Linked DNA regions of Aromatoleum petrolei. The protein of the gene in region 1 interacts with the protein of each later gene in a pairwise test. Links are inferred from orthologs where the notes say so. Each region holds a gene or a part of one and is shown on either strand. Other genes may lie near its edges.

The links.
Region 2: the proteins of ToN1_RS10445 (region 1) and mrdA interact in binary tests that used the Escherichia coli proteins (3 or more experiments, as listed by UniProt). The link is inferred for Aromatoleum petrolei from one-to-one orthologs.

What each region holds. Positions count from the first base shown.
Region 1 is NZ_CP059560.1:2,282,421-2,289,754, forward strand. What follows is about bases 3,281-6,324. They hold ToN1_RS10445 (penicillin-binding protein 1A), read left to right. Parts: upstream 3,281-3,645; coding sequence 3,646-6,003; downstream 6,004-6,324. Other genes in these bases: ToN1_RS10440 (pilus assembly protein PilM), read right to left, coding at 3,281-3,475; cyaY (iron donor protein CyaY), read right to left, coding at 6,027-6,324. Also shown: ToN1_RS10420 (type IV pilus secretin PilQ), read right to left, coding at 1-648; ToN1_RS10425 (pilus assembly protein PilP), read right to left, coding at 645-1,160; ToN1_RS10430 (type IV pilus inner membrane component PilO), read right to left, coding at 1,168-1,836; ToN1_RS10435 (PilN domain-containing protein), read right to left, coding at 1,833-2,405; more of ToN1_RS10440, read right to left, coding at 2,402-3,280; more of cyaY, read right to left, coding at 6,325-6,350; LPS translocon maturation chaperone LptM, read left to right, coding at 6,398-6,568; lysA (diaminopimelate decarboxylase), read left to right, coding at 6,565-7,334. UniProt on the Escherichia coli protein: Cell wall formation. Synthesis of cross-linked peptidoglycan from the lipid intermediates.
Region 2 is NZ_CP059560.1:2,587,642-2,594,910, forward strand. The notes cover bases 2,260-5,238. They hold mrdA (penicillin-binding protein 2), read right to left. Parts: upstream 4,754-5,238; coding sequence 2,765-4,753; downstream 2,260-2,764. Other genes in these bases: rodA (rod shape-determining protein RodA), read right to left, coding at 2,260-2,768; mreD (rod shape-determining protein MreD), read right to left, coding at 4,758-5,238. Outside these bases: ToN1_RS11835 (D-alanyl-D-alanine carboxypeptidase family protein), read right to left, coding at 1-474; ToN1_RS11840 (septal ring lytic transglycosylase RlpA family protein), read right to left, coding at 608-1,609; more of rodA, read right to left, coding at 1,626-2,259; more of mreD, read right to left, coding at 5,239-5,279; rod shape-determining protein MreC, read right to left, coding at 5,292-6,188; ToN1_RS11865 (rod shape-determining protein), read right to left, coding at 6,246-7,269. UniProt on the Escherichia coli protein: Catalyzes cross-linking of the peptidoglycan cell wall. Responsible for the determination of the rod shape of the cell. Is probably required for lateral peptidoglycan synthesis and maintenance of the correct diameter during lateral and centripetal growth.

The DNA.
Region 1 (7,334 bases):
TTCGGGCAGCGAGGTCTTCAGGAATTCAACAACCAGTCCGCCGCCTTGCTGACGAATGTCGATGCCCGCATCGGGATTCGACAGTTGAACGACCACCCGGGCTTCACCATCCTTGCCGCGGCGGAAATTGATGTCCCGGATGCTGCTGCCCTCGGCGACCGCGTCACTTTTCGACGGCGCGAAATTGGCCATGGCCTGTGACACCTGGGTGGTCGTCGCACCGACCGGAGCGGCGGCACCGAGGGAAATGATGACGGAGCGCCCCTCGATTCGCGACTCGAACGGCGTCACCTTGGTGACGTTCAGGACGAGGCGCGTGCGGTCGCCCGCCTGCACGATGTTGGCGCTGCGCAGGTCGCCCTGGTCGATTTCCTGCACGCTGCGACCCAGGCCATTGACCGTGCCGGGGAAATCGAATGCGATCCGTGCAGGGTTCGCAACGCTGAAACTCGCCGGCGGCGCGGCGAGCGGCTCCTTGAGCGTAAGTTTCAGCAGTACCGCCCCCCCTTGCCGGGAAACCTCGAGATCTTCGATGCGGTTCGTCGCGGCCTGGGTTTGAGATGACGCGGCCTGCGCAAAGACGGCGGGCGCAGGAACAACGAGGGTGAACGCCGCACACAGCAGCGCAATCGTGCGTTTGATATTCATTTCCGAACCTCCTGCTGCTCCTGCAGCAGCAATGTGCTGATGCGCTCGACCCAATCGCCGTTCATGTCTTCAACCAGTTCCTTCAGGGTGACTTCCGACTCCGTGATCGCCGTCACCAGTCCGAAGTTCTGTCCCATGTAGTTGCCGACCCTCACCTGGTGCAGGTTTTGGTCGGCGCGCACCAGTGCGTGCACTTTCTTGTTCTGGGTGATCACGCCGACGAGCTGCAGGGATTCGAGCGGATAGGATTCCAAGGGCTCGCGCCTGCGATCGAGATCAGGACCGCCGCGGCGGGAGGTCTTGGTTTCCGGCTCGATGCGGCTCGCGACGAAGGGGTCTGCGGCACCTTCCGCTTCGTATTTCACGACCGGAGCGGGCTTCACCTCGGGCAGAGGTTTGATCATCTGGGGCATCGCCTTTTCCTGCTCCACCATCCAGCCCTGGATGTCCTCCTGGTCGCCTGCGCAGGCAGACAGGACGAGGGCACCTGCAAGTATCAGAAGGCGTTTCATGGCTTTCTCACTTGCCTCCCTTTGCCTTCGCGGCCTTCTCCTGCTGGCGCTTTTGCGCGAGCTCCTCTTCGTCGAGGTAGCGATACGTGACGGCCTTTGCTTCCAGCTTCAACCCGCCGTCCTTGAGTGTTTCGATGGCAATGTTGTCCAGCGTCACGATTCGAGGCATCCGGGCCACATCCTCGGCAAATGCACCGAGATCGTTATAGGCACCGACGATGCGGACATCGATCGGCATCTCGGCATAGAAATCCTTGACCGCTTCGACGCCCGGCTTGAAGAGCTCGAACTGCAGCCCGCGGCCCACGCCGGCCTGGTTGATGTCGGACAACAACGAGTCCATTTCGGCGCGATTCGGCAACTGCTTGAGCAGCGCACCGAACTGGCGGTCGGTCTCCTCGAGCTGGAGCTTGTAGGCATCCAGATTCACGGCGAGCTTCTTCTTCGTCACCCAGTCGTTGCGGAGTTGCACCTCGTCAGCCTCACGCTGCTCGAGAAGCATCACCTGATCGCGCCAGTCGAACCACCATGCGAGCGCAAGGACGGCGACCAGCAACGCGGCGAACACCGCGATGCGCGGTGCCAGCGGCCACGCGCCGGGATCGTTGGGATCGAGCCCCTTGAAATCCTGCGAGAGCCGCTCGAAATCGATGCCTTTGAGTTTCCCGGGATTCATTTTCTGGCCCCTTGATCGCCTTCGGCCTTGGGCCCCTCGATGCCGATATTGAGCGCGAAATCGCTGACCCGCCGCTTGTTCACGGATGCAGACTTGATTTCGACCAGGCCCGGATTGGCGAGATAGGGCGATTCATCGAGGCTTCGCATCAGTGCCGACACGCGCGAATTGGACTGCGAGTAGCCGAGCAGGGCAATCTTCGGCCCGGTCTGCTTGATGGACCGCAGATACACGCCATCGGGCACGCGCCGGGCAAACTCGTTCATGACGTTCACCGCCTGGCCCCGCGTCGTCTGCAGGGATTCGATGACCTGCTTGCGCGCCAGCAGGGCGTCGATCTGCTCGCGCAGACGCTTGATTTCGGCGATCTGGGCATCGAGCTTGGTGATCTCGGCCTTGAGGAAGTCGTTGCGGCGTTCCTGACGCTCGACATAGCCCGCGATGACGGTATGCACGATCAGCGCGACCAGCAGGCCGGCCGCGACCATCGCGACGGACACGACGTAGAACTGCTGGCGCCGTTCACGGCGCTTCAGTTCCCGGTGGGGCAGCAGATTGATTCGAATCATGAATCGAATCTCCGGAGCGCCAGCCCGCACGCAACCATCAACGACGGTGCATCGGCCAGCAGATTCTTGGGTCGCACGCGCGACGACAGCGACATCCCGACGAAGGGATTGGCGACGATGGACGGAACCTGGGTACGACCGGCGACCACGTCGGACAGACCGGGCATGACCGAGCAGCCGCCTGCGAGGACGATGTGGTCGACCTGGTTGAACTGGGTGGACGTGAAGAAAAACTGCAGGGCCCGCGAAACTTCAAGCGCCAGGCTGTCCATGAAGGGCCGCATCAGGTCGCGCTCGTAATCCTCAGGCAGCCCGCCGGTGCGCTTCGCAGACTCGGCGTCCTCGACGCTCATCCCATACTGCCGCGCGATCTCCTGCGTCAGCTGCATGCCGCCGAATGCCTGTTCGCGGGCATAGAGCTGCTGACCGTTGCGCAGAACGCTGACGTTCATCACGTTTGCACCGACGTCGATGACCGCGACAATCTTGTCGACGCCACCGCCGGGAAGCTGCTTGGCGACGAGCTCGAAGGCGGCTTCCGCGGCAAAAGACTCGACGTCCATCACGACGGCCTTGAGACCGGCAGATTCGACGACAGCAACGCGATCCTCGACCTTTTCCTTGCGCGATGCCGCGATCAGGACCTCGACTTCTTCGGGGCTGCCCGGCGACGGGCCGACTACCTGGAAGTCGAGATTGACTTCGTCCAGTGCGAAGGGAATGTACTGGCTGGCCTCCGACTCGACCTGGAGCTCCATTTCCTGGTCACGCAGGCCACCCGGCAGGATCATCTTCTTGGTGATGACCGCCGACGCGGGGAGCGCGACGGCCACCTGCTTGATGCCTCCGCCCATGCGGCGCACAGCGCGCGATACGGCCTCGCTCACGCCTTCGAGATTGGCGATGTTTCCGTCGACGACGGCATCACGCGGCAGGGATTCGATGGCATACCGCTCCATGCGGTATGCACCCTTTTCGCCCTCTGACAGCTCGACCATCTTCACGGATGAAGATGAGATATCGAGGCCGACCAGTTGGCGCGCCTTGGGGCGAAACAGGGAGAAGTCCATCACAAAGAAAACCCTTAAATTTCTTTATGTTAGGCGCCGATACTGAATAAGCTTCTCAGATGCTAGCAACAAAGTGTTGCGAGTGCAAACACAGACGGCGGCGGATGCTTTGGAGGCTCAGGGTGCGCAAACGTATAATCGCGCTCCTCCCCTCCCTTTCTGGATTCCCGATGCGCTGGGTTTTGTATCCCCTCGCGGCACTGATGGCTCTCTTCGTTCTCGGCGCGGCCACCATCGCGGCTGTCTCGGCATTCGCATGGCCGAACCTGCCTTCGCTGGACGTTCTGACCGATTACCGCCCGAAGATTCCGCTGCGAGTATACACGTCAGATGGATATCTACTCGGGGAATTCGGCGAGGAACGGCGCGTCGTCGTGACCATGGATGAGGTCCCGGCAGTTCTGAAGCAGGCCATCCTCGCGGCAGAGGACGAGCGCTTTTACGAACACCCCGGTATCGATGTGATCGGGATCGCACGCGCGGCGATTGCGAACGTCGTGTCGGGCGGGCGTGGCCAGGGAGCATCGACAATCACGATGCAGGTGGCGCGCAATTTCTTCCTGACGCGGGAAAAGACCTTCAACCGCAAGCTCTACGAGATTCTCCTGGCACTGCGCATCGAACGCAGTCTGAGCAAGGACCAGATCTTCGAGCTCTACATCAACCAGATTTACCTCGGCCAGCGCTCGTACGGGTTCTCGGCGGCGGCTCGTGCGTACTTCGACAAGCCGCTGAAGGACATCACCGTGGCCGAGGCGGCCATGCTCGCAGGGCTGCCGAAGGCGCCGTCGGCCTACAACCCGATCGCCAACCCGCGCCGCGCGACCCAGCGCCAGCATTACGTGCTGCGGCGCATGGTCGAAGCCGGCTTCATCGACCAGAAGACCTTCGAGGCGGCCCGCGCGGAACCGCTGGTACTGGCCAACGGACGCTCGGCCTCGACTCCGCTGCGCGGCGACTTCGTGGCCGAAATGGCGCGCCAGCTGGCCGTCGAGCAGTTCGGCGATCAGGCTTACGATTCGGGCATCCGCGTGATCACGACAGTGACGCGCGAAGAGCAGCAGGCCGCGTATAAGGCGGTACGGCAGGGCGTGATGGATTACGACCGGCGGCATGGTTATCGCGGCCCGGAGAGCTTCGTCGACCTGAACGGTATCAAGGCGGACGACGAGGAGCGGCTCGACGAACTGCTCTCCGAAGCGGTGGACTACGATGACCTGCTCGCCGCGCTGGTTCTCGAGGCATCGCCGAAGGCAGTCACGGTCTATCGCCACGGCGAGATCCTGAAGATCTCGGGCGCAGGACTGACGTTTGCGGCCCCGATGCTCAACGAGCGTGCACCGCAGGCTCGCAGGCTTCGGCGCGGGGCGATCGTGCGCATCCGCAACCTCGGAGAGAAGGGCTGGGAGATCGCGCAACTGCCGGACGTGGAGGCGGCGCTGATCTCGGTGGACTCGAACACCGGTGCGGTGCGGGCGCTGATCGGCGGCTTCGACTTCAATCGGAGCAAGTTCAACCATGCGACCCAGGCATTGCGCCAGCCGGGATCGAGTTTCAAGCCCTTCATCTACTCGGCTGCGCTCGAGCGCGGTTTTTCCCCGAGCTCAGTCGAGGAGGATGGTCCACTGTTTTTCCCGGCAGGCATCACGGGAAGCAAGGACTGGGAGCCGAAGAACTACGACGGCAAGTACGAAGGGCCGATGACGCTGCGCGAGGGCCTGGCGCGGTCGAAGAACATGATCTCCATCCGCCTGCTGCGCTCGATCACGCCCGAGTATGCACAGGATTACGTCACCCGCTTCGGTTTCGATGCGGCCCAGCATCCGCCCTACCTGACGATGGCGCTGGGCGCCGGGATGGCGACGCCGTGGCAGATGGCGGCCGGATACGCCGTGTTCGCGAACGGCGGCTACCGCATCGAGCCCTATGTCGTGAAGGAAATGATCGACGGCCAGGGACACGTGGTCGCGAAGATCGACCCGCCGGTTGCCGGCGAGAGCGCGCCGCGGGTGATCGACCCGCGCAACGCCTGGCTGATGAATTCGATGATGCAGGACGTAATCCGGCGCGGCACCGCGACGCGCGCACTTGCACTCAAGCGCAGCGACCTGGCGGGGAAGACGGGAACCACCAACGATTATGTGGACGCGTGGTTCGCCGGTTATCACCCGGATCTGGTTGCGGTGAGCTGGATGGGTTTCGACCAGCCGCGCAACCTCGGCCGCGGCGAGACCGGCGGTTCTGCCGCACTGCCGATGTGGGTGAACTATATGCGGACGGCGCTGAAGGGCCTGCCGGAGAAATTCCCGCCGCGCCCGGAGGGGCTGCTGGCGATCAATACCGGCTCGGGACGCGAGGAGTTCATCTATGCCGAGAACCTGCCCGCGGAACCCATCATGATTCCGGCCGGCATCGAGAACCTCCCCCTGCCCTCGGAGGCGCCCGACGAGGCACTGCCCCAGACCCGGCCCGCCGCCGCACCCGCCCCCGTGGTCGAACGCTCGCCGACGCCGATCCGCCGCCCCTGAAGCGCAGGCGGGCCACCGGCGGATCAGCTGGCGACCACGACCACCGGATTGCCGGACTGCTCGCTGACCAGCCGGGACAGCAGCGCGTAGAGTTCGGCGCCGTCGCGGGTCGCGACCCAGCGTCCGGCATCGGGGCGGAAGTGGAAGCCGCCGGCCTTCGCGGCGACCCAGATCTCGCGCGCGGCGGAGTGGCGGTTGATGACCATCTTGCTGCCGTTCTCGAATTCGATCTCGAGCACGCCCCCGGGCATGGTCTCGATGTCCAGTTCGGCACCGCAGCTTTCGAGCGCCGCCTCGATGCGTGCGAGTTCGGCTTCGGCCAGCGCATTGAACGCCGATTCTTCCATGTTGGCTCCTTCTGTTAGCATTTCCGTTTTTTACGACCGACGACACCATGCGAGCCATTCCGACCGCTGCCGCGCTGTGCTGTGCCATTGCCCTGAGCGGTTGCGGGATCAAGGGGCCGCTTTACCTGCCCCAGGTTCCGCCCGCACCGGCCAAGGCGGCTCCCGCCGCCGGCGTCGATCATAGCAAAGCACCCAAGGCTGCCGACGACTCCCGATGACCTCCCGATTTCCGATCCCGACCCTGACCGAGGGCAATGACGGCCTTCAGCTCGAAAGCGTATCGCTCGCCGCGATCGCCGCACAGCATGGCACGCCTGTTTACGTCTATTCGCGGAGCGCGCTGACCGATGCGTTCTCGGCCTACCGCGACGCGCTTGCCGGCCGCAACGCCCTGGTGTGCTACGCGGTCAAGGCGAATTCGAACCTCGGCGTGCTGTCGGTGTTCGCGCAGCTGGGGGCGGGCTTCGACATCGTGTCGGGCGGCGAACTCGCGCGCGTGCTGGCCGCAGGCGGCGAGGCCGGCAAGGTGGTGTTCTCCGGCGTGGGCAAGAGCCGCGACGAGATGTGCCTGGCGCTGCAGGCCGGCATCCGCTGCTTCAACGTCGAGTCAGAAGCGGAAATCGACCGCCTCAACGAGGTCGCCGGCGAGCTCGGCAAGGTCGCGCCGATCGCGTTCCGAGTGAATCCGGATGTCGATCCGAAGACCCATCCCTACATCTCGACGGGCCTGAAGAGCAACAAGTTCGGCGTGGCGATCGACGCGGCGGCGGACCTGTACCGCCGCGCGGCGAGCCTGCCGCACCTGCGCGTGAGCGGCGTGGCCTGCCACATCGGCTCCCAGTTGCTCGACCCCGCGCCGATCGCGGAAGCGGCAGGCAAGGTACTCGCGCTGGTCGATCGCCTCGCCGACGAGGGGATCGCGCTGGATCACATCGATCTCGGCGGCGGCCTGGGCATCCGGTACCGCGACGAGCAGGCGCCCTC
Region 2 (7,269 bases), 300 kb from region 1 along the record:
CAGGCCCGAGGAGTTCATGAAGCTGGTGTTCTTCATGCCCAGGCGCTGCGCCTCGCGGTTCATCAGGTGGGCGAAGGACTCCTCGCTGCCGGCGATCAGTTCGGCGAGCGCGACGCAGGCGTCGTTGCCGGACTGGATGATCATCCCTTGCACCAGCTCCTCGACCGTGACCGGCTTGTCGGGCTGGATGAACATGCGCGAACCTTCCATGCGCCAGGCCTTCTCGGACACCGGCACGGTCTGCTGCAGCGTGATGCTGCCGCTCTTGAGCGCCGCGAAGGTGAGATAGGCGGTCATCAGCTTGGTCAGCGACGCGGGCTCGATGCGCGCGTCGGGCTCGCGTGCGGCGAGCACCTGGCCGGTGGCCTGGTCCATCAGGAGCCAGGCGCGCGCGGCGAGCGTGGGAGGCGGGACGTTCTGGGCGGAAACAGCGAAGGAGACGACGGCAAACAGCAGGGCAACGAGGAAGCGCATGAGGATCGGCTGACGGGTGACAGTGGGCAGACGGAGGCGGCGAGGCCTCAGGGCCGGGACAAAGGTTCGATTATAGAGGCTTGCCCGGTCCCCGACAGGAGACCGGTGCATGCCGCAATTGGTTCAGATTGCATCAACGCGTAACGACGAAGGGGCGGAACTTCAGCTCGCGCGCGATGCGCTCCGCCTCGCGCTTTGCCTCCTCGACCGATCCGAAGGGCCCCAGGTGCAAGCGGAAGCGCTTGCCGTCGGCGAGGACGGCGAGCCGCTCGGCATGCTCGGCGAAGGCATCGCGCACCATGCCGCGAAAACCTTCGGCACTCGCGGCGGTGGAAAATGCGCCGAGCTGCAGGAAGATGCCGCGCGTCGCATCCGTGAGCGTGGACGGTTCGGCCATCGCGAGCTGCACCGGCGGCTCCGGCGGCGCCGGCGTCGGTGGCACGAGCGCCACCGGACGGCGGCCGGGCATCGGCGGGACCGGATTTTCGGTGGCGACCAGCTCGACCCCGTCGGGCACGATGGCCTCGACCTCGACCTCGGCGCTGCCCACGTTCACATAGCCCAGGCGATGTGCGGCGGCATAGGAGAGATCCATGATGCGGCCCTTGTGGAAAGGCCCACGGTCGTTGATGCGCACCACCACCGAGCGCCCGCTCGCGCGGTGCGTGATGCGCGCGTAGCTCGGGATCGGCAGCGTCGGGTGGGCGGCGGTCATCGAGTACATGTCGTAGGGCTCGCCGCTGGAGGTGGGCTTGCCGTGGAAGCGCTTGCCGTACCAGCTGGCGCGGCCAAGCTGGCGGAAAGGCATCACGGCCTTCGCCGGCACATAGTCCTCGCCGAACACGTTGTACGGGCGGTTGGCGAAGCGGTGCAGCGGCTCGGCGCGCGGCTGCGCATCGGGGATGTCGTCGAGGTTGGCCGGCGGATTGTCGCCCGGGCCGTCGTCCTTGTAGTAGCCGCCGCCGCGCTTCTGCACGACCGCGCTCGTGCCTGGCGCTGGCTGGGGTGGCGTGGCGGCGGTGCTGTCGACGTAGGGCGTCGTGCTGCAACCGGCCAGCGCCAGCATGGCGGCAATCAGGCCCGCGAACAGCAGCTTGCACGCGGACGGGCGGGCTGGCAGGGTATGCGTCGGCATCAGTCAGTCTCCGTAATCACGCCTGCGCGAGCACGCGGCTGCGCTGGATGCTCATCAGTATCCCGATGCCGAGACACAGCGTGACGAGCGCGGTTCCGCCGTAGCTGATGAAGGGCAGCGGCACGCCCACGACCGGCAGGATACCGCTGACCATGCCCATGTTAACGAAAGCATAGGTGAAGAAGATCATCGTGATCGCGCCGCCGAGCAGGCGCGTCGCGAGCGTCGGCGCCATCGCGGCGATGTAGAAGCCGCGCAGCAGCAGCAGCACGTAGATCGCCAGCAGCACGACGATGCCGATGAGGCCGAACTCCTCGGCCAGCACCGAAAAGATGAAGTCCGTGTGGCGCTCAGGCAGGAAGGCGAGGTGCGTCTGCGTGCCGTCCATCCAGCCCTTGCCGAGCACGCCGCCCGAACCGATGGCGATGGTCGATTGGATGATGTGGAAGCCCTTGCCGAGCGGATCCTGCGTCGGGTCGAGCAGGGTGCATACGCGGTGCTTCTGATATTCGCGCAGGCCCGGCCAATCGACGCCCGGCTGGCAGATCTGGTCACCGAAGCCGACGATCGCGCCGATGCCGATGACGCCGATCGCGACGACGGGCACCAGCAGTTTCCACGACAGGCCGGCGAAGTAGATGACATAGATGCCCGCTGCGGTCACCAGCAGGCTGGTGCCCAAGTCGGGCTGCACCATGATCAGTCCGACCGGCACGACCAGCAGCAGGCCCGCAACGATGAACTCGCGCAGGCCGATCTGGCCCTCGCGCTGCTGGAAGTACCACGCCAGCATCAGCGGCATCGCGATCTTCATGATCTCGGACGGCTGGATGCGCGTGACGCCGATGTCGAGCCAGCGCGTCGCGCCTTTCGAGGTCTCGCCGAAGAGATCCACCGCGACGAGCAGCAGCACGCCGACCACGTACAGCGGCAGCGCGAGGCTCAGCAGGCGCTGCGCCGGCACGCGCGCCGTCACCCACATCGCAGCCAGTGCGACGAGCGTGTTCACCTGCAGGGAGGGGATGCGCTCCGGCGAGGCGCTCATCATGAGGACGAAAGCGTAGCCGAGGAGCAAGGCGAGCAGCAGGAGCAGCGGCGGATCGATCGGACGCAGGAAGCCGAGCAGCAGCTCGCGCGGATGAAATCGCGTGTCGGTCATTCTGAACGAGGCTCCCCGTCTTGTCCGCCTGCCTGCGGCTGCGCCGGTTCCACGGCCGCGGCATGTGCGCCGGCGTGCGGGTGCCCGGCATGTTCGTCACCCTCGCCGGCCGCGTCGACATCCTCACCCGCCGGCTGGTCGCGGCGCTTGCCGAGGAGATGATAGTCGATCACCTGGCGCGCGATCGGTGCCGCCGACTGCGCACCGAAACCGCCGTTCTCGACCAGTACCGCGAGCGCGATGGTCGGCTTGTCGGCCGGCGCGTAGGCGATGAACCAGGAATGGTCGCGCAGGCGCTCGCTGACGCGGCCTTCCACGTAGCGCTGGCCGCGAAGCGAGAAGACCTGCGCCGTGCCGGTCTTGCCGCCGGCCGAGTAGGGCGCACCGGCAAAGGCGCGCGCGCCGGTGCCGACCTTGTTCACGTCCACCATCGCCTGACGCACCGCGGCCGCATGTTCGGGCTTGAAGGGGATGGTGCGGATCGGTTCGGGCTCGACGACGCGGCGCTCGCCCGTCACGGGGCTCACGACATGGCGTACGACGTGCGGCCGGAACAGCTTCCCATCATTGACCAGCGCCGCCACCGCATTCGCCATCTGCAGCGGCGTGTAGGCGTTGTAGCCCTGGCCGATGCCCACCGAGATGGTCTCGCCGCCGAACCATTTCTGGTGTTCCTTCTTGCGGAAGCGCTTCCTCTTCCATTCCGGCGTCGGCAGCACGCCCTCGGCCTCTCCGGGCACGTCGATGCCGGTGCGCGAACCGAAGCCGAACGGACGCATGAAGTTCGCGATGCCGTCGATGCCCAGGTCGTTGGCGAGCTGGTAGTAGTAGGTGTTGCACGACACGACGATGGATTTCGGCAGATCGACCATGCCGTGGCCGCCGATCTTGTCGTCCATGAAGCGGTGGCCGCCGAACATGAAGTAGCCCGGATCGGGAATCGTCTGCGTGATCGTGCGCTTGCCCGCCGACAGACCCGCCATCGCCATGAAGGGCTTGAAGGTCGAGCCGGGCGGATAGGCGCTGAAGATGGCACGATTCACCAGCGGATGGTCGGGCGATTCGTTGAGTGACTTCCAATCCTCGGTCGAGATGCCGTCGACGAACAGGTTGGGGTCATACCCCGGTTTGGAGACCAGCGCGAGCACGCCCCCCGTCGTCGGCTCTATCGCGACCAGCGCGCCGCGACGCTTGCCGAAGGCCGCCTCGGCGACCTTCTGCATCTCGATGTCGAGTGTCAGCTCCAGATCATTGCCGGCCACCCCCGGCGTGCGCGCCAACTGGCGCACGGCGCGCCCGCCGGCATTCACCTCCACCTGCTCGGCGCCGGTGATGCCGTGCAGCTCGGCCTCGTAGCTCTGCTCCAGGCCGCTCTTGCCAATGTATTCTGAGCCGCGGTAGTTCGCGTCGTCGCCGGACTCCTCGATGCGTTCGCGGTCGCGCTGGTTGATGCGGCCGATGTAGCCGATCACGTGCGACGCGAGCTCGCCCTGCGGGTAGTCGCGGAACAGGCGCGCCTGCACCTCGACGCCGGGGAACTGGTAGCGCCGTGCGATCACGCGCGCCACTTCCTCCTCGGTCAGGCGCGTGCGGATCGGCACGCTCTCGAAATTCTTGCTCTCTTCCAGCAGCTTCCGAAAGCGGCGACGGTCGCGCGCGTCGATCTCGACGATCTCCGCCAGCCCGTCTATCGTCGCCTCGAGGTCGCGCACGCGCGAGGGCGTGATCTCCAGCGTGTAGGCAGCATAGTTGCGCGCGATCGGCACACCGTTGCGGTCCGTGATCGAACCGCGCCCCGGCACGATGGGCAGCAGCGCGATGCGGTTGTCCTCGGCGCGGGTGTGGTAGTAGTCGTAGCGCACGACCTGCAGGAACCAGAAGCGCGCCACCAGCAGGCCGAAGCACACGGCAATGAAAATGCCCGCGATCAGGACGCGGCGGCGGAAGCGCCCCAGTTCCTCGTCGGGGGTACGGAATTCCATCATCGGATCAGATCGGCCGGTTGTCGTCCCGATCCACCGGCTGGTACTGCGGCAGCAGCAACAGGTAGTTCAGCGGCACCCACAGCGCCGCGCTCGTGAGGCTCGACAGGAAGTACCACCAACCGGGGAACTCGGCGCCGGCGACGAGGCGCACCACGACCATGATCACCTGCGCGAGCAGCAGCAGCGGGAACATCTGCAGCGCCTGCTGCGTCGGCCCGAACCACAGCACGCGCCGCGACACCGAAGTCGCGAGATAGCACAGCACCACGTAGGCGAGCGCATGCTGGCCCATCGCGGCGCCGTGTCCGATATCGACCAGCACACCGAACAGGAATCCCGCCCCCATGCCGACACGCAGCGGCTCGCGGATCGACCAGAATGCCAGCACCAGCGCGACCCAGTCGGGGACGCCGGGGGTCAGTCCGGTCGGGATGTAGCTCAGCGCGAGCGCGACCAGCAGGCTCAGCCAGGCGAACCAGGTCTTGGCAGGCAGCAGGATGCGACTGGAGCGGTGGGTCGGCTGCATGAATGGCTGTCCTTAACCCTTGCGACCCTTGCTCGGCCCGGGTTCCGGCTCCGGCGCAGGACGCGGCGGCGGCGACTCGGCACGTCCGAGCAGCAACACCTGGGTCGTGCGCTCGACGCCGGCGACCGGCTCGCACACGATCACCGCGAAGGTCTGCGCGTCGCGATCCACGCTCACGACGTCGGCGACCGGCAGGCCGGCGAGGAAGAGGCCGTCGAGGCCCGAGGTCACGAGCCGGTCGCCCACGCGCACGTCCGCGCCCGACAAGGTAAAGCGCAGTTCCAGGCGCCCCTGTCCCGCCCCGGCGAGCACGCCGCGCAAGCCGTTCCTCGCGACCTGCACCGGCACTGCCTGGTCCTTGTCCGTGATCAGCGTGACCTCCGCCTGCACCGGATACACCCGCGTGACCTGGCCGATCATGCCCTGCTCGTTGACGACCGCCATGCCGGCCTCGACGCCCTGCTGGCTGCCGCGGTTGAGGATCACCTTGCGGTCGAAGGGGTCCGGCGCATCGTAGAGAATCTCGGCGGCCACGCTCTTCGCCGCCACCGAAGCCCCCATGTCGAGGAGCCCGCGCAGGCGGCGATTCTCCTCCTCCAGCTGCTCGAAGCGCAGCAGGCGCTGCGCCGCTTCCAGCTCGCGGCCGCGCAGCGCGGAGTTGTCCTTCTGCACCTCGACCAACGTCGCGAAATACACCGCGGCGTTGCGCACGAAATCGGCCGGCGCCGCCGCGGCCATCTGCAGCGGCCAGGTCGCCACCGACAGCGCCTGGCGCACCACTTCGAGGTAACGGAACTTCAGGTCGGCGACCAGCATCGCCAGGCAGATGGAGACGAGCACCAGCAGCCGCACGAGCGGCGTGGGTCCCTGCTTGAAGATGGGTGGCGACGGATGACCGGCGAGGGACATCGTGATGCGTGGACGGCGGAGCGCGACGAGTCCGGAGGCCCGTCGTGACGGCGCGAATTACTCGGACGCGAAGATGGAGCCGAGCTTGTCCATCTTCTCGAGCGCCATGCCGCAGCCGCGCGCGACGCAGGTCAGCGGCTCCTCCGCGACGATCACCGGCAGGCCGGTCTCTTCCATCAGCAGGCGGTCGAGATCGCGCAGCAGCGCGCCGCCGCCGGTAAGCACCATGCCTCGGTCGGCGATGTCCGCGCCCAGTTCGGGCGGAGTCTGTTCGAGGGCGATCTTCACCGCCGACACGATCTGGTTCAGCGGTTCGGTGAGCGCCTCGAGGATCTCGTTCGACGAAATCGTGAAGCTGCGCGGAATGCCCTCGGCGAGGTTGCGCCCCTTCACTTCCATCTCGCGCACCTCCGAGCCCGGGAAGGCCGAACCGATTTCCTTCTTGATGTTCTCCGCCGTCGTGTCGCCGATCAGCATGCCGTAGTTGCGGCGGATGTAATTGACGATGGAGTCGTCGAACTTGTCGCCGCCGACGCGCACCGAGCCGGCATACACCATGCCGCCCAGCGAGATCACGCCGACTTCGGTGGTGCCACCGCCGATATCGACCACCATCGAACCGGTCGCGTCCGACACCGGCAGGCCTGCGCCAATCGCCGCCGCCATCGGCTCCTCGATCAGATACACCTGCGAGGCGCCCGCCGCGAGCGCCGCGTCGCGGATCGCGCGGCGCTCGACCTGGGTCGAACCGCAGGGCACGCAGATGATGATGCGCGGGGAGGGCGAGAACATGCGCGAGTCATGCACCTTCTTGATGAACTGCTTGATCATCTGCTCGGTGACGACGAAATCGGCGATCACCCCGTCCTTCATCGGGCGGATCGCGGTGATGTTGCCCGGCGTCTTGCCCAGCATCTGCTTCGCCGCATGGCCGACCGCCTGGATCGTGCGCTTCGCGTTGGGCCCGCCCTCGGTACGGATCGCCACGACGGACGGCTCGTCGAGCACGATGCCCTTGCCGCGCACGTAGATCAGCGTGTTGGCGGTGCCAAGGTCAATGGCCAGATCGTTGGAGAAATAG